DNA from 4 places in the Salinicoccus bachuensis genome. Region 1 is predicted to be linked to each of the others. Evidence: riboswitches for the same ligand, from Rfam matches in the RefSeq annotation. Region 1 holds a riboswitch; each other region holds the start of a gene.
What was found. Region 1 has a riboswitch for thiamine pyrophosphate ahead of tenA (thiaminase II). Riboswitches for the same ligand answer to the same signal wherever they lie in the genome.

Region 1 (5,793 bases):
TTTCGACCAGACCCTCGATACCGATCGCTGCACCTGCATCTGCCTTTGAAGGTGTGGTGAATACCGGTCCTGTACCAACGTAGTCGACCTTTTCCAAGCTGCTCACTTCAAGTTCGGCTGCGTCCCTTACAGACAGGCCGATGATCTTATCATCAAAATATTCAGGGAGATCGGATACTGCCATGTCATCCTGACCCAGATGGATGCCGTCAGCGTCCACCGCTTCAGCCAGCTTCCAGTCGTCATTGACGATGAACGGCACATCATGCTCTTTGCATATTGCTTTGATGTCCGAAGCGAAACGGATCAATGCCTCCCCCTCGAGTGGATGCGTCCCCTTCTCCCTGAGCTGGAAAATGGTCACCCCGCCTTCCAGTGCTTCGCGTATGGTTTCAAGGGGCTCCCCTTTCGCATCCTCACTGCCACAGATGAAATAGAGCCTGAGCAGTTCCCGGTCCATCATATGCCCCCAACCAGACTGTCTTCAAGCAGAGTATCGTCGTTCAGGTACAGTTCATCGATGAGGCCGGCTATGAAGGTGCCCGGCGCAGGTATGGCACACTTGCCTGCAGCCGCTTCGGCACACAGATTGTAGTAGCTCACAGCGTCCACAACCGCCTCCCTTTCGAAAGTGTCCGCAGTGCCGATGAACGCAGCCGTGATGCCGCCGAGCAGGCATCCGGAGCCTGTAATCTTGCCCTGCAGGCCATGGCCATTGACCATCGTCGTCACCCCGTGCTCCGTTGCCAGTGCATCCTTCTCTCCCGTGACCAGTGCCGGGACGCCATATCTTCGATGGACGGCTTCGGCGATTTCTGTAGTATTTCCCGCTTCGGCAGAATCCACACCTTTCATCCGGCTTTCTGACCCGGAGAGTGCCAGCATCTCTCCAGCGTTGCCTTTGATGAGCGCCACTTTATGGCGGGCAAGCAGATCTTCCGTAATATCCACACGGAAGCGTGACGCACCGAAACCGACTGGATCAAAAATGATGGGAATCCCGTTCTCATTCGCTGATTCCATCATCTCATCCATCAGATGCGCCTTGGCGCGGTCCGCCGTACCGATGTTGATCAATAGTGCCGATGCCGCCTGCATCAGATCCTCAGACTCCGATATTTCCCCGCTCATTATTGGAGAAGCGCCGATTGCCAGCATGCCGTTTGCCATAAAGTTTTTTACCACGTCATTGGTAATGCAGACGACCAGAGGATTTTCTTTTCTCAATCTTTCCAATCTATTCATGAACCTGTTCCTCCCTGAAACTGAAATGGTTGACCGGACCGTTGCCTTTGCCGATGCCCGGACTGTTCCTGATGGCGGATGTAATATATCTTTTTGCCAGTCGGAAACTCTCTTCAAGCGTCTTTCCCTTTGCGAGCTCTGCCGTCATTACAGCAGAGAATGTGCACCCTGTGCCGTGTGTGTGACTGGTTTCTATACGCGGTTCACTCAGAATGACTGTGTCCTCATGCGTAAAAAGATAATCCACAGCATCACCTTCCAAATGCCCACCCTTTATCGTCACACTGTGCACACCGATTTCATCAAGGAATATTCGGGCGGCCTTCCTGACATCCGCTTCCTTCTCGATCTTATGCCCTGTAATCTTCTCGGCCTCATGGATGTTCGGCGTGACGGTAAGTGCCGCAGGAAGCAGCGTACTCCTGAGGAATTCGATCGATTCCTCTTCTATCAGCGCATCTCCACTCGTGGCGATCATGACCGGATCGATGACGAAAGGAATATTATAATCCTCCACCATATTCGCAACCACTACCATCATATCGATTGTCGCGACCATTCCACTCTTCATCGCATGGGGCACTTCGTCACTGAATATGCTCTCGAGCTGCTTCTCCAGAAACTCTGCAGGAACATTGAACACATCCTGTACGCCCATCGTATTCTGGGCAGTCAGCGAAGTCACGGCCGCCATGCCGTATACGCCTCTCGAATGGAAGGCCTTGCTGTCTGCCAGCACCCCCGCGCCGCCGGTTGGGTCCGTTCCTGCCACCGTCAGTGCAATCGGCATCCTATGCATGGACATCCACCTCCATCCAGCGTTCTTTCGTCGCCGCCATATTGAAGAAGCGCCTTTCATGTTCCACACTTTCGATGAAATTCCTTCTGAGCTGCTTCATGTCTTCAGCCGGCATTCTTTCCGCTTCGTTATCGATTATCGTCAGCATCACATCGAGCGTATCATCCATGTCCCTGGCGTAGAATTCAAACCAGCCGCGATAAGGATGGCCGGCTTCAAATGTATGCCGCGCCATCGCCTTCTCGGCAATCCTTCTGTAGACATATGGACATGGTGCCATCGCACTCAAAGTGAATGCGATATTCTCCCTCGAGAATGCATTGAAGTACATATGTTTGATGTAGTGGTCGGCGGATGGATACCACGCCCCGTCCCTGATGATATCCTCATAGGGCATATCGACCGCCTGCGCCAGTACTGCGTGCGCTTCGCTTTCACCTTCGAGCAGGAATTCCATCTGACTCAGAAGGAATTTCACAGTGTCCTTCGAATCGGATTTGGCAATCAGCATTGCATAGAGATTCGCAAACTCCTCCAAATACAATGAATCCGCCCTCAGGTAATGGATGACTGCAGCCGCATCGATGTTTCCATGTATCAGCCCCTGGATGAAAGTGTCATTATAGATTGCTTCGATGATCGGTTCCGCTTCATTTCTCAACTCTTCAGTCAGCATATGATCTCTCCTTTTCCAATATAAAAACCCGTTTCCAGCGCAGGAAACGGGTTCAGTATGGAGGCAGGATATGCCGGACCAACCCACTTCCCTACGCTGGTATTATCCAGATCAGGTCCAAGGGATCAGCCCAACGGCTGTCTCAGCAAAAAGCACCCCTAGTGGTGTTGCTATTCGATTGACTCCAATAATAGTGAAGATTCACGCCCATGTCAAACAATAATCGGAAATTTCAATATGCTTGCATTTTCAAAAGGAAAGATATACACTATATATATATCAAATAAAATTGATTTAATAAGGAGGGCGGGAATGGTGCAACCGACGAACAGCAAGGATGGTACGGCCTATGAAAAAAACCTGGAAACCTATGAGCAGATGTTCAATGCACTTGCGGACAGGACGCGATTGAAGATAATCAATGAAATCAGCAAAAGTACCAATAAGCAGCTCTGTGTATGTGATCTGGAGGAAATGCTGGATCTGAAACAGTCGAAAATCTCCTACCATTTGAAGAAGCTTGTCGATGCGGATATCCTTTCGACCGAAAAGCATGGAACTTGGAACTACTACAGAGTCAATGAATCACATTTGCAGGGTACATTGTCAGAAGATACTTGCTCAACCATCTTATGATGGTATCTTTTTTATACTATAAATCAATTTTTATTGATTTATAAATCAAATACTTTTGATAAATATAATGATAAGGAGCCAAGATGATGACTGATTCCATTACCGAATTCCTGCGGACGTTTTTCCTTCTATTCACCACCCTTATCGCCCTGTTCATCATCGTCAGTTTTTTCGTCAGCCTGCTCCAGCAGATAGTATCAGAAGAGAAGATAAGGAAGGTGCTGAATCACCCCAACAAAATAGCAGGTTATATGCTCGGTACACTTTTTGGTGCGGCCACCCCTTTCTGTTCCTGCTCCACCATCCCCATTCTGGCAGGCCTGTTGAACTCGAAGGCATCTTTTGGCCCTTCGATGAGTTTTCTGATTGCTTCCCCATTGATGAATCCGGTGATGATGTTCACATTATGGGCACTGCTTGGATGGGAAGTCGCACTCGTCTACTTTGTTGTTCTTGGTATTTTCAGCATTTTTGCAGGCGCCATTTTTTCAAGACTGGATCTGGCAAAAACCTATAAGGAGGTCGGAATGAAAGTAAGAAAAGAACAGGTGCCGATGGAAGAAGACTCAAAAGTAAAACAGGCGATGGAGGATGCATGGGGATTTCTCTTCCCAATGTTACCGTACTTGTTCATCGGTGTATTCATCGGTGCATTCATATATGGATTTGTGCCTGAAGCATTCATTACAGGGTATGCGGGTGGAGACGGCCTCCTGTCCGTCTCCATCGCTTCAGTGGTGGGCATTCCGATGTATATCCGTGCTGAAACGATGCTTCCCATCGCAGACGCCCTGGTATCCAAAGGCATGTCCCTTGGAACCGTCATTGCACTGATTATCGGTGGTGCCGGCGCAAGCATTCCGGAGGTGGTTCTCCTGTCAAAACTTTTCAGGAAGCGGTTTCTGGTGGCCTTCATCTCCGTAATACTGTTCGCAGCCGTAAGTACAGGAATCATTTTTAATATATTGCTCTAATGCAGACGAAGGAGGTGGAAAAGATGGGCATGAAGGATCTGATCAAAAAAATCATCCCCAAAGAAAAAGACTGCTGTTCATTGGAGATTGAAGAAAAAAGGCAGGACGAGAAGATGGAAAATGAAAGTGGAGCCCAGGAAACACAAGGCAATCAAAAGATTGCTGAAAAATGACACTCAAGTCAAAACCAGTCGATGCCTGTACATTACATTGTTTAACTGCAGGGCTAAGAAGGTAAAACAAATTATATCACTTATATCAAAATGCAAAGGAGTGTATGACCATGATAGAAGAAAATAAAGATCAGCAGGAACAGATGAGGAAAGAAGCAGAGCAGAAAGCAGAAGAAGGCAAAAGCCAAAAGGAACAGATGAAAGAAAAGGCCCAGGCCAAACAGAAGGATTTCAAGGATGAGAAATCCAAAGTCCAGTCAAAACAGGATGAAACGCAAGGGAAGGTCAATGATGCAGAAGACCAGGTCGAACAGGAAAAAGGCGACAACCAGTTCAACCAGTACAGATAGATCCAATCGATATCTCACTGGAACAGGCGGACTTTGAATGAACGCTCCAACAAGCCAAAACAGCAGCTCCCACTTGGAAGCTGCTGTTTTTTATCGTCTTATTTTTCTGTTCGGCCTTTCATTTTCAAGCCACGGTAACGGTTGATGGCAGCACAGAACTCCTGTTTTCTGGGCAGTGCCAGATTCCCTGGATGGCCGGTATAGGGTGAGATTGCATCCAAACCGTTCTTTTCGATATGTGCATAGATGAGATCGGCGGCTTCGGACAGCGTCCGTCTGTCATCCAGTATTTCATTCCTGAAATAATCCAGCATGATGGCAATGCAGTTCGTCTGACTGGCATCGACGAGCTGCTCCAGCCCGGACATGTCAATCGGCTCCCTGCCAAACAGGATGCTGGTCCTGCCCTTTGGTTTCAGCCGTCCATCCTTCCCGGATTTGGAGAATCCAGCTTTCAAGGGTATTCTGGAAGACACTTCGCCGAATTGACTGTCAGAGGCAGTCTCCCGTCTGTACCCTTCCGTAGCTGCAATTTCCTTGGCCGCCTCCGTGACATCCTTCAGCCTGTATTCATCCATCATGAAGACCTGATCGGCCGCTTCAAAATAATCTCCGGAACCGCCGACAATCAGTATGGTAGAGACACCCCTAGCATCATACAGCGGCTTCACTTTGCTGGAAAACGGTGTGATGGGTTCCTTATCCGGTGCAATCAGCTTCTGCATCCTTGCATCACGAATCATGAAGTTCGTAGCGGAAGTATCTTCATCGATTAACAGAAGGGACGACTCATATTCCAGAGCCTCCATTACATTTGCCGCCTGCGAGGTGCTCCCACTGGCATTTTCAGTCGAAAACACACTCGTGTCCTTTTTGGCCGGCAGATTGTTGATGAAGGTACTGATGTTCACCTTTTCGATATTGCGTCCATCTTCGGCAC
Region 2 (5,793 bases), 160 kb from region 1:
GCTCAGTCTGATACCGAAGATGTACGATGTCAGGGAAGGCGATGTCTATGTCAACGGCACCAATGTAAAGGACTGGAACGAAGATGATCTGAGGCAGACCATCGGCTATGTACCGCAATCCGCCGTCCTGTTCTCAGGCAGCATTTTCGAAAACCTGCTGTGGGGGGATTTGGAAGCCGGAGAGTCCGAGATTTTCACCTCCACACAGAAGGCGCAGATCCACCGTTCGATCGAGTCGTTCGACCACCGCTATGACACGCGGGTCGGACAGCGGGGCGTCACGCTTTCCGGCGGGCAGAAGCAGCGCCTGTCGATTGCACGTGCACTTGTCAGGAAACCGGGTATCCTCATCCTCGATGACAGCACCTCCGCGCTCGACATCCGTACGGAATCGGCATTGTGGGAATCCATCAAGGATGAGAACACAACGCGCATCATCGTCACGCAGAAGGTCATCACGGCCAGGATGGCCGACCGCATCCTGCTCCTTGATAATGGGGAGATCAGTGCGCTCGGCTCCCATGAGGAGCTGATGGAGCAGTCTGCGCTCTATCGTTCCATCGTCGAATCGCAAACGGAAGGGGGTCAATTGGATGATTGATTTTATCAGACGGCCTTTCGGCCATGAACCGGTCCTCAAAAAGAAGGAGATCGGCCGCAGGAAAAATAAGGAGGACCAGCGGGCCAATGACATCGGCGGCACCCTCAAACGGATGTGGCAGTTCATCTCAGAAGAGCGGGCCCTCCTGTATGGCATCATATTCCTTGTGACCCTGACCAGCCTGCTGAGCATTACAGGGCCTTTCCTCGTCGGCTACATCGTGGACAACTACTTCATACCGGGGGAGATGGACGGACTGTCCACCATACTGCTCTTCCTGCTTGTCGTCTATATCCTGCTGTCATCGACCCAGTATACCGCGGCCTTCTTCATGGTGGGCCTGTCCCAGCGGACGGTGTACAAGCTGAGAAGCCGGCTGTTCTCACATATGCAGAAGCTGCCGGTCTCCTTCTACGACAAGCGGCAGCACGGCGAGCTGATGAGCCGCATGACCAATGACATCGAGACGATTTCACAGACGCTCAATACATCATTCATCCAGTTCACGACAAGCATCGTCACACTAATCGGCACGATCAGTGTCATGTTGTACCTGAGTCCGCTGCTCACCCTCCTCACCGTGCTGATCATTCCGGTGCTGATATTTGCTGTAGGCTTCATCACAAGGCGTACCGGACCGCTCTACAAGAAGCGGCAGCGGGCGACCGGGGAGCTGAATGGCTATATCGAGGAGATGGTCTCCGGCCAGGAGATCGTCAAGGTGTTCTCCCAGGAGGAGACGGCGATCCGCAACTTCAATGAAAAGGCGGGCAATCTCAGGGACATCACGTTCTGGGCATTCCTGTATGCCGGCTTCATCCCGAAGGTGATGAACATGCTGAACAACGTCAGCTTCACCATCGTGGCCGGCGCTGGCGGCCTGCTCGTCTTCTATACGGACGGACTCGTCACCATCGGCACCATCGTCGTGTTCGCAGAGTACGCCAGGCAGTTCACGCGGCCGCTTGCCGACCTCTCCAACCAGTTCAATCAGGTGCTTTCGGCCATCGCCGGTGCAGAGCGTGTATTCGGCATCATCGATTCGGAGCCCGAAAAGGACGAGGGGACGATTGTGGACAGCACCATAAAGGGTGAGATTGAATTTGATGATGTCTCCTTCTCCTACGATCCGACGCAGAAAAACCCGACCATCAGAAACTTGAGCTTCAGGATAGATGCAGGCGAATCGGTTGCCCTGATTGGCGCGACCGGTGCGGGCAAGACGACCGTCATGCAGCTGCTGGCAAGATTCTATGAAACGGATTCCGGAGCGGTCAGGATTGATGGACAGAACATCCTCGACTACAGCCGTTCGACAGTCCGTTCGCAGACGGCTTTCGTGCTGCAGGATCCCTACCTGTTCGAATCGACGATCAGGGAAAACATCCGCTACGGCAAGCTCGATGCGACGGATGAGGAAGTGGTGGAGGCGGCGAAACTTGCCAACGCACACGAATTCATCGTTGCACTCGAGGAGGGCTATGATACCGTGCTGGAAGCAGATGAAGGATTCATCTCCCAGGGACAGAAGCAGCTGATATCGATTGCCAGGGCCCTGATCACGGATCCGGCCATACTGCTCCTGGACGAAGCGACGAGCAGCATCGATACGGTGACGGAGCTCAAAATCCAGGAGGCGCTCGAGCGGCTGATGAAGGATCGGACGAGCATCATCATCGCCCACAGGCTGAATACGATAAAGGCCGTGGACCGGATCTTCGTCATGGAGCTCGGTGAACTGGTCGAAAGCGGTTCTGAAGAGGAGCTCATCAGACAGCGCGGCCGCTACTACCAGATGGTCGCCGACAATAAATGACTTCACAAAATTCGGAAAGTGTACTATCATGGAACCAACCGAATAAATAACCACCACTAGGGGTGTCCGCAAGGACTGAGAATTACCCTTATCACCTGATCTAGATCATACTAGCGTAGGGAAGTGGCATATTTTACATATAATATGCACACCACTCCGCTAGTGGTGTGTTTTTTTATTTGGAAAATAATTTATGGAGGTTGGTAACATGGCAAAAAGAAAAGGGCTGACCCTGACCGATGTGTTGATCACGGTCGTCGTCGCCCTGGTATTCTCGTTCATCTATTCGATATGGGGTGGGGTCTATACGGCGCTCGAACCGCTCGGACTGCACCTCAATCAGCTGCTGTACGGCATGTGGTTCATCGCAGCGGTGGTCGCCTATCTCATCATAAGGAAACCCGGCGTGGCACTGATTGCGGAATTTGCAGCGGCATCCGGTGAAACGATCGTCATGCTGCAGTTCGATGTCATGCTGATCGTGTACGGACTCATCCAGGGGCTTGCATGCGAAATCGTATTCGCCATCGTGAAGTACAAAAGCACATCCCTGATGGTGGCGGTCATCGCCGGCATCTCAGCTGCGCTCGCGACGTTCCCACTCGACTGGTACTACGGCTACCTCGGCCAGCTGGCGACATGGAATCTGCTGTTGATGTTCGGTTTCAGGGTGCTGAGTGGTGCACTCATTGCCGGCTGGCTGGCGCACCTATTGTACCGTGCGCTGAAGGAGACCGGTGTGCTGAAACTCGTCGGCAATGGCCATGCTGCTGAAGAAGGGCTTTGATCATGTGCATCGAAGTGGAAAAATTGCGTCTGCGGTTCCCGGAATCAGAATCGCCTCTCTTCACCGATCTCGACCTGAAAATAGGGGAGGGTGAAAAGGTGCTCATCGTCGGGCCGAGCGGCTCGGGCAAGAGCACCCTGCTCAATGTGCTCGGGGGCCTCATACCGGATACGATCACCATACCGATGAAGGCGGATCGGCTCAAAATGCCCGCGTCCTGTGCATACGTCTTCCAGGATCCGGATTCCCAGTTCACGATGCCGACAGTCGCCGAAGAGCTCGCCTTTGTCCTCGAGAACAGGCAGGTGGCTGAGGAGGAGATGGAACCCCTGTTCACGGAAGCGCTCAGCATGGTCGGGCTTGATGTGGCCCCGGAGAGCGCCATCCAGACGCTGTCAGGAGGCATGAAGCAGAAGCTCGCCATCGCCTCGGCATTGCTCCAGCAGGCAGACACGCTGTTTTTGGATGAGCCGACAAGCATGCTGGACAGCAAATCGGCGGCTCATCTCTGGGATACCGTGAGGGCGATGTGGAATGATCTGACCGTCGTCATCGTCGAACATCGTGTCGAAGAACTATGGCACACGGTCGACCGGGTGATACTGATGAATGATGACGGTGTAATCGTGTGTTCCGCCACACCCGGAAAAATGCTGGACGAGCATCGCCGGCTGCTCGACCAATACGGCGTGTGGCATCCATGTTCGTGGCAGGACGCCCCTGTCCTCCCGAAAATTGCACCGGGGTCCGGTACACTGATGGAAGCAAGGGACCTCTCCATCAGAAGAGGGGGCAGGCGTCTTTTGACGATAGATGATCTGAGGATCGGAAAGGGTGAATGGATTACACTCGAAGGGGACAATGGCACGGGAAAATCGAGCCTGCTGCTCGCATTGATGAAACTCATTCCCTCAGGAGGCAAGGTATTTTTTGGGGGCAGCCGGGTCGGCAGGACGCGGCATCTCGAGGGCAGAGTCTATCCGGTCTTCCAGAATCCGGAGCTGCAGTTCATTACGAACCGTGTGTTCGACGAAGTGTTCATCAATCTGGAGATGCACCATGATGACAGGACGGCACGCCGGGAGACGGATGCACTGCTCGAACGCTTCGGACTCGGACATGTGTCTCATCTGCATCCGCTGGAAATATCCACCGGGCAGAAGCGGCGTCTGAGTGTCGCGACGGCGGCAGGCGGGGTGCCGGAAGTCATCATATTCGATGAACCGACATTCGGTCTTGACCAGCGTCATGCCTTCGGCCTGCTCACGATGATTCACGACATGGTGAAGCGGGGGACGAGCGTCATCATGATCACCCATGATGCGGAGATCATGAAGCGCTATCCATCGAGACGCCTGCTGATTGAAGACGGACGCCTTGTCGAACGGGGGGATGGACATGCCTGAAGCGGTGAAGCGCTACAGCACATTCGCCGACCGGGTCAATCCCCTCGTCAAAATCCTTGTGGCCGTCGGGCTGTTTCTGACCGTCATCCTCATCCATGACCCAAACCACCTTTTCCATCTGTCGGTCATCATGTTCATTCTGCTTTTCATATTGAGCGGTGTGAAGTACGTCTATATCGCACTCCTGACAGGTATCATCCTGTTTTTCGGCTTCATTTCAAGCCTGTATATGATCCTCTACGGCGAAGGGACGACGACAGTCTTCCAGTTTGGAATCATCCATGTCACCGAAGAGAGTGCTGTACGCGGCCTGCATATCATGATGCGCGGCATCACGCTCTCCTTCTTCGGAGCACTCATCGTCTTCACTACACGCATCACGGACGTCTTCTACAGTCTGATGCAGCAAGGGGGGCTGAAGCCGAAGTATGCCTATTCGTTCATGGCGGCACTCCGCATGGTGCCGATCATTGCGGGTGAATATCTTGCATTGAGGCGTGCCCGCAAAGTGAGACGGGCACTGATCCACCGCAAGTACATCAGCGGATTGCAGGGGTTCATATCGACGATCGTCACCCTGCTCAGCCAGAGCATCAGGCGGGCCTGGCGTCTCGGGGTCGCCATGGAATCCAAAGGGTTCGACGACGGACCGAGAACCTATTACCACCGCACCATCTATTCCATCCATGACTTCCACTTCATCCTGCTCATCCTTCTCGGTGTCATCCTCTCCTCTTTCCTCGGGGGATGGTTCAGCCCGTTTGACACTGTGGACGCGAGATGAATTCCGGGGTCGAATAGTTTTGAAATATGGGAGAAAAACGTATATACTGATAGGAGATTTCAGCAACCGTATCAGATTGCGGACAATGGATGAAAGTATAATGAATCATCTTATGGATGGTTTTAAAATAGGGAAAAGGTGGCAGTTCAATGTATACGAAAGATGATATTGTGAAAGAAGCGAAAGGGCTCGGCAACATGATCGCCCAGACGGAACAGGTGGACTTCTTCAAGAAGGCCGAAGCCAAGATCCATGAAAATAAGGATGTCAGGGAAAAGATGGCAAGTTTGAAAAGTCTGCAGAAGCAGGCGGTCAACTTCCAGAACTACGGCAAGGAACGCGCATATCAGATGACCGAAGAGAAGATCAAGAAAGTCGAGGCGGAACTCGACGAAATGC
Region 3 (5,793 bases), 510 kb from region 1:
ACTACATCGTTGACAATAAATTAAAGCAGGGGGATAAGCTGCCTGTGCTTGAAGAACTCAGAAGAAATTATGAAGTAAGCAAAAGCACGATCACAAAAGCGCTTGAGCTGCTGGAGATGAAAGGGATCATCTATCAGGTGCGAGGCAGCGGTATTTTCGTCAGGCGGCATAAGAGGAAAGGCTATATCAACCTCGATGAGAATCAGGGATTCAGATCCGGACTTAATGAATTTCAGCTTACGTCTGAAGTCCTCAACCTCGAAGTGGTGAAACCGTCGGAAGAAGTCATGGCCAATCTTTCGATTTCAGCTGGAGAAGATGTCTACTATGTAAAGCGGCTGCGTTTCATCCATGGACAGCGGCTGTGCATTGAGGAGTCATACTATAAGAAATCCGTCGTTCCTTTCCTGAATGAACAGATTGTCTCGGAATCCATATTCACCTACCTCAGGGAAGGGTTGAAACTGGAGATCGGCTTCTCGGACAACTTCTTCCATATCGGGAAGCTCACAAAAACTGAAGCGGATCTGCTGGCATTGAGAACCGGAGATCCTGCGCTGTACTACGAATCGGTCTATCACCTTCCAAATGGGGAAGCGTTCGATTATTCAAAGCTTGTCTATAATTTTCAGGAAGCGCAGTTCTACCTGCAGATCAACAGTCTTTCATAAGACAGAGCACCCTCCCTCGCCATCCCATGTGGACGGGAGCCGGGGCGGGTCGCTTTACTTATAAACAATTTAAAAATAAACCTCCCGGAAGCCAATCAGCTTCCGGAAGGTTTATCTTTTTTAAATGGACTTTTTTAAGCACATCATTAAGATCGGCCACCATCATGAATCCCCCGATAATGAATTCTCCCGACAGGAATGGTCATCTGATAGACTTTAAAAGTGTCCTATAAAAATCGTAGGCCAAGTCATCTGATGGGATTCCATACACGTTCATCCGACCATCCTGAAATACGGTCATTTCTATATCTTTATAACTGATAAGCTTTACAAAGGGAGTTTCCTTCTTGATATTACCAGGTAGATATTCTGCACTGTCGAAGGCAGTCCTTTTCAACCTGAACATGTATGTTCCTCCACACAATGCCTCAATAGGACCGCTTTCTTTTTTATTCAACAATTCATATTCACTTCTGTCACAGACAGGACAGCTCCCATCTTTCAAGCCATCGATGTCCATCGTCTGGTTCTTCATTGTAAAAATGTCCAAAGATATGAGTTTTTTAGAGAACCCTTCTCCTGAGGCATACCGGATCACTTCGCCGATTTCGTAGCTTATGACCTGGTGTATGGCAGGTGGAAGCACTCCGTTGATTGCACAGCTTTCCCCTGTGTCGGGAATGATATCGAGCATGCATTTCAAACAAGGTCCAGTGTAGTCCATGGCATATACTGTACCTTTGCTTCCTACCGCTGCACCATAAACCCATGGAATGCCTAGCTTATGACATGCTTCGTTGATTAGAAATCGCATCTCAAAGTTGTCCATGCCATCCAATACGATATCCGGCTGATAAACATTCAATATTTCTTCGATGTTACGCGGGGTTAGTTCGACATGCAGAGCATCAAATCCGACATGTCGATTGATTCGGCCAATATTCTTTTTCAGTACCTCGACCTTCGGAGACATGGATTCGGCATCATGTTCATCATAGAGCGCCTGTCTATGCAAATTGGACAGTTCCACGACATCCATGTCGATGACCGTCAGATGACCCACTCCCATACGGGCAAGCTGTTCTGCCAGATGACTGCCTAATGCGCCGCCTCCCATGATCATTATCCGTGTTTTCATCAGCTGATGCTGGCCCTCTGTCCCGAAGGGGGCGAAACTTGCCTGTCTATTGTAGCGTTCCATCATAGAAATCCAAGCCCGTCGGCGGGACTGGATGCTTGTGCAGTATACTTCACTGGAATCCTCCCAGCTTCATAACTCAGCCTTCCGGCTTCTATCCCCAATTTCATCGCACTTGCCATTTTGACCGGATCTTTTGCAGCAGATATTGCCGTATTCAATAGTACTGCATCTGCACCGAGCTCCATCGCATGGCATGCATCTTTCGGCGAGCCGATTCCCGCATCCACGATAACAGGTACATTTGCCTGTTCAACAATATACCTCATATTGAGGGGGTTGTTGATACCACGGCCGGTGCCTATGGGGGATGCGAGGGGCATGATGGCATGGACGCCGAGCTCCTCCAGCTTTCTCGCCAGCACTACATCATCTGAAGTATAGGGGCATACGATATAGCCTTTTTCCAGAAGTACCCTGCATGCTTCGTATGTGCCGAGAGGGTCGGGGAGCAGGGTCTTGTCATCTCCAATCACCTCGACTTTGATCATGTCACATACACCAGCATGGCTTGCGATTTCGGCAATTCTTACAGCTTCTTTAGCCGTTTTTGCCCCAGCTGTATTGGGAAAAGTGATAAAATCATTCAAATCCACGTTTGCCAGAGGATTCGGAAGGTTCTTGCCATACAGATTCATGCGTCTGACGGCAAAAGTAAGTACCTCCGTTCCTGATTCGGCTATCGCACCGGATTGTATTTCCTCATTTTCAAACTTGCCTGTCCCCAAGAGTAATCTTGATTCCAATTCAAAAGGTCCTATCTTAAACAAAATTAACCGCCTCCTACAAATTCTAATAGTTCCAGCCTATCTGCTTCTCTTACGATATATTCATTGAAATCCTTCTTTTTTATGAGCACATTATTGTGCTCGACAATGATTCGGTCATGATCCAGTTCAAGCGATTCCAATATTTCATGGATACTCATTTCATACTCAAAAGAAAATGAATCCCCGTTGATTCTACATTCCATTACCCACACCTCCTCTGGTGACTTGGAATGGCCTGAGTAGTTCGGGCCTCTGATTTTTGATGACCCAGTCCGCAACGAGATCTCCAATGAGTGGTGATAGCAGAATGCCATTTCGATAGTGTCCGGTGATGACAAAGAGTCCATTGTTCAGTTCGTCCATGATTGGTTGTTCGCGAACCGTATATGGACGTACACCAGACCATTTCTTCAGCAGGCGGCTTTCAGCAAGTACCGGTATGGTCGCTGTGGCCTGAGTTTTCAACCATTCTGTCCCGACATCCGATACGCCCACTGAAAAATCATTGAAGTAGCTTGTCGCTCCGATCAGAAATCGATTTTTATTTTTGGGGACGATGTAGCATCCATTGGTCATGAATACTGTCTGGTCGATATTCAGACCCTCATGTTCAACAAGCAGCACCTCTCCTTTTACACCTGAAATCATGGGTGATATATCATAAGTTTCCAGCAACTTCCCACTCCATGCGCCTCCGGCAACTATCACTTTATCTGCATGGATATCACCGGCTGAAGTCTTCAGCATGTAGGAATCGAATCTTTTCGATATCTGATGGACTTCAGTCCTGCAGAAACGGTCGATTCCTTTTGTGATGACTGAGGTAAGCAGTGCCCTGGTATATTTCCATGCATTAATCTGTCCATCATTTGGAATATGGATGGATAGATTGCGATATACGACCGACCCCTGTGTCAAATTATCGAGTGCCGGCTCGCTCAATTTCTGGACCCGCGGATCATGGCTGTTGAGAAATTGATACTGGGATTCGAGATCAGGAATATCATCCTCATCTGCCGCCATCTTGATCAGTCCCCCCTGTCTGAATTCGATATCCAGATCATGTTCTTCCAGGAATGTCCGACTCAGAGCCTCAAATCTGCTTCTCGATGCAAGGGCCATTCTGAAAAGAGCCCCGTCTTCATTGAATTCATTCTGGGCACCGAGCATGCCACCGGCTTTATATGAAGCATGCTTACCCGGCTCATCACGGTCTATTACCGCTATTTTCAAGCCGTATTCATCAAGTGCTTTTGCTATGGACATGCCAATGACACCAGATCCTACAACTGCAACATCATACATTCTCATACCACGCCCTTCTTACTGCTCTGATTTCTTCAAGATTGTGATCCATAAATAATGAAATGGCACATATGCCGCTGAACCCATCGGGCAAATCGCCTATCGTGTGCTGACCAATTCCACCGATAGCCATGACCGGAATGTCCATATCTACAGCCCGCTCCATTTCATCCAAAGATCTCGGTCGCACTCCCTTTTTAGAAGCGCTTTCAAAAACGTGACCAAAGAAGACATGATCCAGACCATTCTCCCTGGCCTCACTGATGCTTTTCATGGAATGTGTCGACATGCTGACAGATATCTCTGGATGCCTCGCTTTATAGGCATATGCCATCGGATCCCCTTCTTTGAAGTGAATGGCTTTCAACCGAAGCGCTTCCAACACCCGGATGTTGCTATGGATGATCAGTTTATCCTTCGGGAACCCCTTATTCACCAGCATATTGAGGAAGAATATCAGCCCAACTGAATTCATACGTGTCCTCAAAAGCAACCGGTCAACGACAGGCTCAATGTTCATAAAATGCTCAATATCTTCACTGGTCAGTACTTTGTCATGTGTAATTGCGATAAAGATATTTACACCCCAAATAAAAAAGCGTTATTTTTCATGTAGAAAAATAACGCAGATATTTTTAAGTAACGTCACTTTCCTACGCCAGTATGAACTGGATCAGGTTCAAGGAATTCCAAAGTCGATACTTTGATCTCAGCCTTTCACAAAGGCTCTTCCAGTGATTTCGGTTTTATTCAGTTGGTGGATCTTTGCGGCAAGTGAATTTGAATCATTGCCCTATATTTATCATTCTAAATTATTTCGTTACAAAATACAATCATGATCCGATAAACCAGTCGTACAATGAGAGATAGGGTGCTTTTCAAGATTCTAATTTTGAACCACCCCTAACAGGCAGATCACCCTTCCTTGCCAAGCGTCTCCAGGAAATGCGCAACGAACGCTTCTCCGTCCACATCGGTGCATATAGTGACGTTGGGTTCCTTGCCCAAAAGACCGCCAAAGTCGCAGATGGTCTGGCCATAGCCGAGCGGGCTGATTGTCTCCACATCGACATAGTGCTTCTCCGTCTTCAGGAAGTCACGGTTCAGGACGTACCCGACCGTAAGCGGGTCGTGCAGTGCACAGCCGTCTAGGTTGAACCTCTCCTTGCTGAAGGCGCGGTAGACTTCCGTCGACTGCCTGACGAAGTCGTGGTACTTCCTGCCTTCAAGCACTTCGACATCATAACTTGAAAGCAGTGTTTGTTTCGTCACATCAAGGCTCACAAGTGTGGTCTCCGCTCCACTGTGGAAGACGATCCGTGCCGCCTCGGCATCTGTGAAGATATTGAACTCCGAGTTCGGCAGCTTGTTCCCTCTGCCTGCTTCAGACACCAGTCCGCCCATGATGACCACTTCACTGAGCCATTTGGAGAGGTTCGGTTCCTTCCTGAATGCCAATGCCAGGTTGGTCAAGGGGCCGACGGCGATCAGCGTGATTTCTCCCGGATGATTTTTCGCCTGTTCAATGATGAAGTCCGCAGCAAACTGTGCCTCGCATTGGTTGTTATGTTCGAAGCCGTCCAGTGCGTTGCCGATGCCATCATCTCCATGGATATGGTGGACGTGCTCCGATTCCCTCAGCAGCGGCCGATCCGCACCCGGTTGCACGGGAATCTCTTCTCTGCCCGCCAGAGACAGTATCTTCAGTGTATTCACGTTTACCATTTCAAGCGGCACATTGCCGTTCACCGTCGTAATGCCCAGTACATCAAGCTGCCTGCTCTCCAGCGCATACAGGATGGCCAGCGCATCATCGACGCCCGTGTCGACATCCATTATCACTTTCTTC
Region 4 (5,793 bases), 410 kb from region 1:
CGTGCGATGAACAGTCCCATGAACAGGGCTGTTGCGGCAAACCATGCCCAGTAGAATACCGTCCAGGCCTGCGGGAATCCGCCGCCGCCAATAGGATCTGTATAGAAGCTCATCCTCAGGAAGTTCTGGGACATGATGCCGAAGCTGTCCGTAAAATATGTCAGTATGAATCCCGTAGGTCCTACAAGGATGACGAAGATTGCGAGTGCAAGCGCAAGATATACATTGATGTTACTCAACCTGCGTATGCCCTTGTCCAATCCAAGGGAGGCGCTTGTAATGTAGATTATGGCCCAGATGACCATGATGATGATGCTGAGTGAGACAGACTGTTCCACACCGAGAAGATGACCGATGCCGGCAGAAACCATCGGCACCCCGAGGCCGAGTGATGTACCCAGTCCACCAACAAGACTCCAAATCACAAGGATGTCTATAATCTTGCCGAGGATGCCGTCGGAATGTTTGCCGAGTGCACCTTTTACTGATTGGCTGACCTTCAGGGATTTATTCTTCTTATTGAAGAATGAATACGCAATGACGATCGTCGGGAAAGCATAGATGCACCATGCGGAAATACCCCAGTGGAACATACCGTATGCAACAGCCCATTCGGCCGCAGTCTCACTGCCAGGTTCAAAGCCGAACGGTGGGCCTTGGAAATAGTACATCGGTTCGATGATCGACCAGAACATGATGCTCGTTCCCATGCCCGCACAGAACAGCATGGCACCGTAGCTGAAGTTGTTGAACTGGGGAGGTCCTTCCCCAAGTTTGACCCTGCCGTATTTGCCGAAGGCAATCCACAGCAGCAGGACGAAGAGTCCGAAGGTCATGAACTGGAAGATCCAGTCCATCCGTGTATTGATCGCCGTAAGCATGCCGTTGAGCATCGTTTCTGCTGAAGACTGGAACACGACCAGCAGTATGGTCAGTGACAGCAGCACAACGATGGACGGCCAGAAAATAAATGAATCCAATTTTGCTTTTTCTTTCATCAAAAGCCTCCTAAAGTTTATTTAAAAAAACTAAAATTTATGTATCTCTCACGGGTGATATCCTGAATCAACCTAACAAATATAACGGAAGTAATCAACGTTATTGCGAAAATTCATTAAAATTAAAAATGTTTAGAATATATTAATAATTTAATTGCCAAACTATTATATTACTTTTTACATCAAAAAGGAAGGCCGGAATAAATATGCTTGAAGAAGACACAAAAAAAGGCACCAGACCGAAGTCTGATGCCTCATAACCACTACATTACTGGGCTGTATAGCCACCGTCCACGAGAAGTGTCGTGCCTGTAGTGAATTCATTTTCTGCCAGGAATACGACCGCGTGCGCGATTTCTTCCGGTTCACCGAGTCTGCCGATTGGGTGCTTGCCGACGAGAGTTTCATAATAATCTCCCAACGCTTCCCTGTTCACCATTCCGGACTCGACGTAGCCGGGAGCAACTGCACTTACCCGGATGTTGTCCTGGGCATATTGTAAAGCGACGGATTTCGTCATCAGATTCACAGCGCCTTTGGACGCATTGTACGCGAATGCTGTCGGCTCGCCGACACTGCCGAGGATGGAGGCTGTATTGATGATTGCACCGCCGCCAACCTTCTGCATTTCAGGAATTGCGTATTTTGAACCGAAGAATACGCTGTCCTGATTGACTTTGATTACTTTGTTGTAGTCTTCGTAGGAAAGCTTGTGCGTCTCACCCTGAACACCGATTCCGGCATTGTTGAACATGACATCCAGTCGTCCAAACTTTTCAACCGCGAGAGCAACGACATTTTTAACATCCTCTTCAACGGAAACGTCCACTTTCTCAAAAAGGACATCCCCGTACTGTTTGAGGCTCTCTTCTGCCTTCTTACCAGACTCTTCATTATAATCTGCCACAATGACTTTCGCGCCTTTGTCCAGGAACGCTTTCGCTGTAGCCAGACCGATGCCTGATCCGCCACCTGTTACAATCGCAACTTTGTCTCTAAGATCCAAAATCATTTCCTCCTTTGATGACTATCTATGATTTACTATACATATACCTCACATCCGTTTGTATGAAACCCGGCATACATGTCTGAATCAAGTCGGTTGGAAAAGATTTTTGAGTATAATTGTCACTCACCCGAACACTCAGTGACAGTTAAGCCACCCCACTCCTCCTAGAACAGCTGCATGGACAGGTAGATGACGAATGTCACGGTGATGCTGCTGAGCACTGTGGAATAAAGGACCACCTGGGCATGGAGTTCCGGTTCCACATCGTATTCGAGCGCGAGCGTCGCAGTATTCCTCGATGTCGGGAACGCACTCGCAATGAACAGCGACTGGGCGATGACACCGTCGATGCCAAGGATGAATATGAGTGCCAGGGCGACGGCCGGCCCGATGACCAGTCGGCCGAGGGCACTCCACGCGATGACCCTGTGGAACGAGCGGATTTCGATCTGTGCGAGCTGCATGCCGAGCAGGAGCAGCGCGAGGGCGGCAAACCCGCCGGCCAGCTGCTCGACCGGCACGCTGATGAAACTCGGCAGTTCGATGGTGAATGCCTGCAGAATGAATGCGGCCACAAGCGCATAGATGATCGGCAGCCTGAGCAGTTCGCGGAAAAGTTCCACGATGGACTTCGCATTCGACCGCAGGTTGTACAGGCCATACGTGAATGTCAGCAGATTCTGTACGACGAGCACGATGATCTGCACTGATACGCCCACCGGGTTGGCGCTGAATACAAGATGACTGACCGGCAGCCCATAGTTGCCGGAGTTCATCAGCGACACGCTGTTTTTCAGAGCGGTCCGTTCCCCGCCGCGAAGTCCGAGCAGACGGACGAATATTTCACCGACGACAATCATCGAAGCGATGAACAGCGTCAGATACAGTGCGAGTTGTCCCAGCAGTTCAAAGTCGATGTCCGCCTCATAAATATTCAGGAATACGGCAGACGGCAGAAAACAGTACGTCACGAGGTTCGCAATCGGCCTCAGACGAAATTCAAACTTCTTCTGGAGTATGACGCCGACACCAAGCAGAATCAGAATCGGCAGGATGACATCCAGAAATACAAGGGAGATGTAGGCCATAGCCTCCCTCCTTTCCAATCTCACCCCTATATTCTACCATTCTGCACCAGCTCTTCTCTAAAGCACTGCCTCTTCAACCGCTTCCAAACTAGGATATACGCCTTAGGGCTGAGTCATCCTAACTGTGGAGGCAATGGACAGCCCCCACTTTACACGCCGCACCTTCATCCGCTATCATGGAAATTGTAATGAAAACTGCATACCGATGCACTGGGGGCGCCTTAGGCTGAGACGGAGAAACCGGACCCTTACCACCCGATCTGGATAACACCAGCGTGGGGAAGTGCAGCCTTGTATGTACGCACCACTCCATACATCCGCTGCATTCCCTCGGGAGTGCAGCTTTTTCATTTTCAATAAAATCATTGGAGGCATGATGTATGGTACAGGAATGTGGAACGGAACGGATTGCAGGTTGCCAGTTCAACCTGAGTGTGATGAGCGACGACTTCGCTGATGTGATCCTCGGCGCACTGGATCAGGTCGTCACATCGAAAGTATGGAAAGACACGGATGATGTCTCGACGTGTGTGCGGGGACGGATCGAGCACGTTTTCGATGTGGTGAAGGCGGTCTATCTGCAGGCGGCAAAAACGGGGAAACATGTGGAAATGAGCGGCACCTTCTCCATCGGCTGTCCGGGCGACTCCTCCGGGGATACGCATATGGATGTGTCATCAGAGCGTATGAATGAAGCAGCGTCAACAGACATCCAGCAGAAAGCAGGATGCAAGTTCGCGCTCTATCCGATGAATACGACCAATTATATGGACGTCATCTACGAGCAGATCGACCTGTCGAAGGAAGCGGGTGTCACGGTCAGCCCAAGCCACTACGCCACACGGCTCGACGGTGAAGCCGCAGATATCTTCAATGCCATGGAGTCGTCGTTCACGAAAGTGCAGGAAGCGATAAGCCACACGACGATGACATTCACGATTTCAGCCAACAGTCCGTCAAACAGATAGGACGATATGAAAAGGAACGCCCCATCATGGAGCGTTCCTTTTTCCGTATCAGATGATCAGCATGTCATTCTCATCGAATTCCCAGTCCGCGCCATATGCCACTTCCCAGCAGTAGCCATCAAGATCCGCGAAGTAGCCGCTGTAACCGCCCCACTCGGTAGGAGCTGGGGGACTGATGATCTCACCACCCATTTCTCCGGCCCGCTTCAGCACCTGGTCCACTTCCGCTTCGGATTTTGCATTATAGGCAAGTGTAATGCCATTGAACTTTCCTTCCGTGTCGACTGCTTCGCGCCCTGTCTCCCCCGCCAGCTTCTCCAGTGGATAAAGGGCGAGCTTCGACCCCTTCATCCTGAAGAATACGATTTCGATCGCATCTTCGTGTCCCATGATGGAAGCCTCAAACCCCATTTTACGATAGAAATCGACTGCGTCCGAAATATGTTTTACACCGAGCGTAATCAGGTTGATCCTGTCCATGGCAATTCCCCTTTGCGATTAGGATGCGTAAGTCTAGAGCATTTTTATACTATAAATATACCATAAAATAGAAATGGATGCGGACTTGGCCAATGCCGGCCGGCTTCGTCCAGAATGTTTTGCTCCCCGCCTTGCCGGGAATTGATATTAATGGATAATCAGTAATATAAGGAGGCAGTCACATTGGCACTTAAACTCGCGACACCACTGACAGTGAATGCATATATCAACGGCGAAATAGTCGAAGCACAGAGTCACGAACCACGTGAGAATCCGGCGAAACCGGATGAAACAGCGGGCTATTGGCCGCAAAATACAGTAGAAGAGGCACAAAAAGCGATCGATTCTGCAGATGAGGCGTTCAAATCCTGGAAGCACACGGAGATGAAGGACCGCATCGAACGCATGCAGAAGGGGATTCAGAAGATAAAGGACAACCAGGAAGACCTGGTCAAACTGCTTTCCCGTGAGCACGGCAAGCCGGTCTATGATGCAGAAGGCGAAATGACGGTTTCCCTCATGTTCATGGAGTACGCAGTGGAGAACGCAGAACGCGTCTATAGTGAAGCGGTCAACGAAGATGAGCGTGGCAAGAACATCCTGCGCCATGATCCGATTGGTGTGGTATCCGCCATCAGTCCATGGAACTATCCATTGGCCCTCTCCACAGAGAAGATTGCACCGGCACTGCTCGCCGGCAATACGATGGTACTGAAACCGAGCCCGATGGCGCCGCTTGCAGTGACGCTTGTGACGCAGCTCATCGCAGAAGAATTCCCTGCAGGCGTCCTCAATATCGTCAACGGTGACGCAGATGTCGGCATAGAGCTCACTTCAAACGATAAAGTGCGCAAAATCGCCTTCACCGGCGGTACGAATACAGGACGCCACATCATGAAGGCTGCAGCAGACACGATCAAGAACGTGACGCTTGAACTCGGCGGCAACGACCCGGCCATCTTCCTCGATGATTTCGATGTGAATGATGAAGCGGCCATGCGTCGGGTCGTGATTTCTAACTTCCTGACAGGCGGACAGATCTGCATGATTGCAAAACGCATGTATGTGCACGAATCCATCTATGACCAGTTCGTCGAGAAGTATATGGAAGCAGCGGATAAATGGCTCCGCATCGGCGACCCGACACTGAAAGAGACCACAGTCGGACCCGTCAACAACAAAGCACAGCTCGAATTCGTCCAGGAGCTCATCGAAGACTCCAAACAGAACGGCTATGACATCAGGCAGGT

Region 2: it holds a riboswitch for thiamine pyrophosphate, as region 1 does, so the genes downstream of both, RQP18_RS05355 (ECF transporter S component) here and tenA (thiaminase II) in region 1, are expected to answer to the same signal.
Region 3: it holds a riboswitch for thiamine pyrophosphate, as region 1 does, so the genes downstream of both, RQP18_RS03680 (thiamine phosphate synthase) here and tenA (thiaminase II) in region 1, are expected to answer to the same signal.
Region 4: it holds a riboswitch for thiamine pyrophosphate, as region 1 does, so the genes downstream of both, RQP18_RS04150 (YkoF family thiamine/hydroxymethylpyrimidine-binding protein) here and tenA (thiaminase II) in region 1, are expected to answer to the same signal.

What each region holds. Positions count from the first base shown of each region.
Region 1 covers NZ_CP138333.2:1,246,968-1,252,760, reverse strand. The annotation lists gene thiE (thiamine phosphate synthase) at 1-463, opposite strand, end outside; gene thiM (hydroxyethylthiazole kinase) at 460-1,245, opposite strand; gene thiD (bifunctional hydroxymethylpyrimidine kinase/phosphomethylpyrimidine kinase) at 1,238-2,044, opposite strand; gene tenA (thiaminase II) at 2,037-2,720, opposite strand; TPP riboswitch at 2,792-2,890, opposite strand; gene RQP18_RS06175 (ArsR/SmtB family transcription factor) at 3,033-3,356, shown strand; gene RQP18_RS06170 (permease) at 3,443-4,330, shown strand; gene RQP18_RS06165 (hypothetical protein) at 4,330-4,503, shown strand; gene RQP18_RS06160 (hypothetical protein) at 4,614-4,853, shown strand; gene RQP18_RS06155 (ABC-ATPase domain-containing protein) at 4,952-5,793, opposite strand, start outside.
Region 2 covers NZ_CP138333.2:1,082,555-1,088,347, forward strand. The annotation lists gene RQP18_RS05345 (ABC transporter ATP-binding protein) at 1-601, shown strand, start outside; gene RQP18_RS05350 (ABC transporter ATP-binding protein) at 594-2,417, shown strand; TPP riboswitch at 2,466-2,556, shown strand; gene RQP18_RS05355 (ECF transporter S component) at 2,626-3,204, shown strand; gene RQP18_RS05360 (ABC transporter ATP-binding protein) at 3,207-4,610, shown strand; gene RQP18_RS05365 (energy-coupling factor transporter transmembrane component T family protein) at 4,603-5,394, shown strand; gene RQP18_RS05370 (RicAFT regulatory complex protein RicA family protein) at 5,544-5,793, shown strand, end outside.
Region 3 covers NZ_CP138333.2:733,365-739,157, reverse strand. The annotation lists gene RQP18_RS03705 (GntR family transcriptional regulator) at 1-671, shown strand, start outside; gene RQP18_RS03700 (ThiF family adenylyltransferase) at 874-1,872, opposite strand; gene RQP18_RS03695 (thiazole synthase) at 1,872-2,639, opposite strand; gene thiS (sulfur carrier protein ThiS) at 2,642-2,842, opposite strand; gene RQP18_RS03685 (NAD(P)/FAD-dependent oxidoreductase) at 2,832-3,944, opposite strand; gene RQP18_RS03680 (thiamine phosphate synthase) at 3,937-4,419, opposite strand; TPP riboswitch at 4,578-4,687, opposite strand; gene RQP18_RS03675 (nucleoside hydrolase) at 4,860-5,793, opposite strand, start outside.
Region 4 covers NZ_CP138333.2:832,621-838,413, reverse strand. The annotation lists gene RQP18_RS04165 (BCCT family transporter) at 1-998, opposite strand, end outside; gene RQP18_RS04160 (SDR family NAD(P)-dependent oxidoreductase) at 1,267-2,010, opposite strand; gene RQP18_RS04155 (AEC family transporter) at 2,172-3,095, opposite strand; TPP riboswitch at 3,298-3,394, shown strand; gene RQP18_RS04150 (YkoF family thiamine/hydroxymethylpyrimidine-binding protein) at 3,476-4,063, shown strand; gene RQP18_RS04145 (VOC family protein) at 4,112-4,543, opposite strand; gene RQP18_RS04140 (aldehyde dehydrogenase family protein) at 4,727-5,793, shown strand, end outside.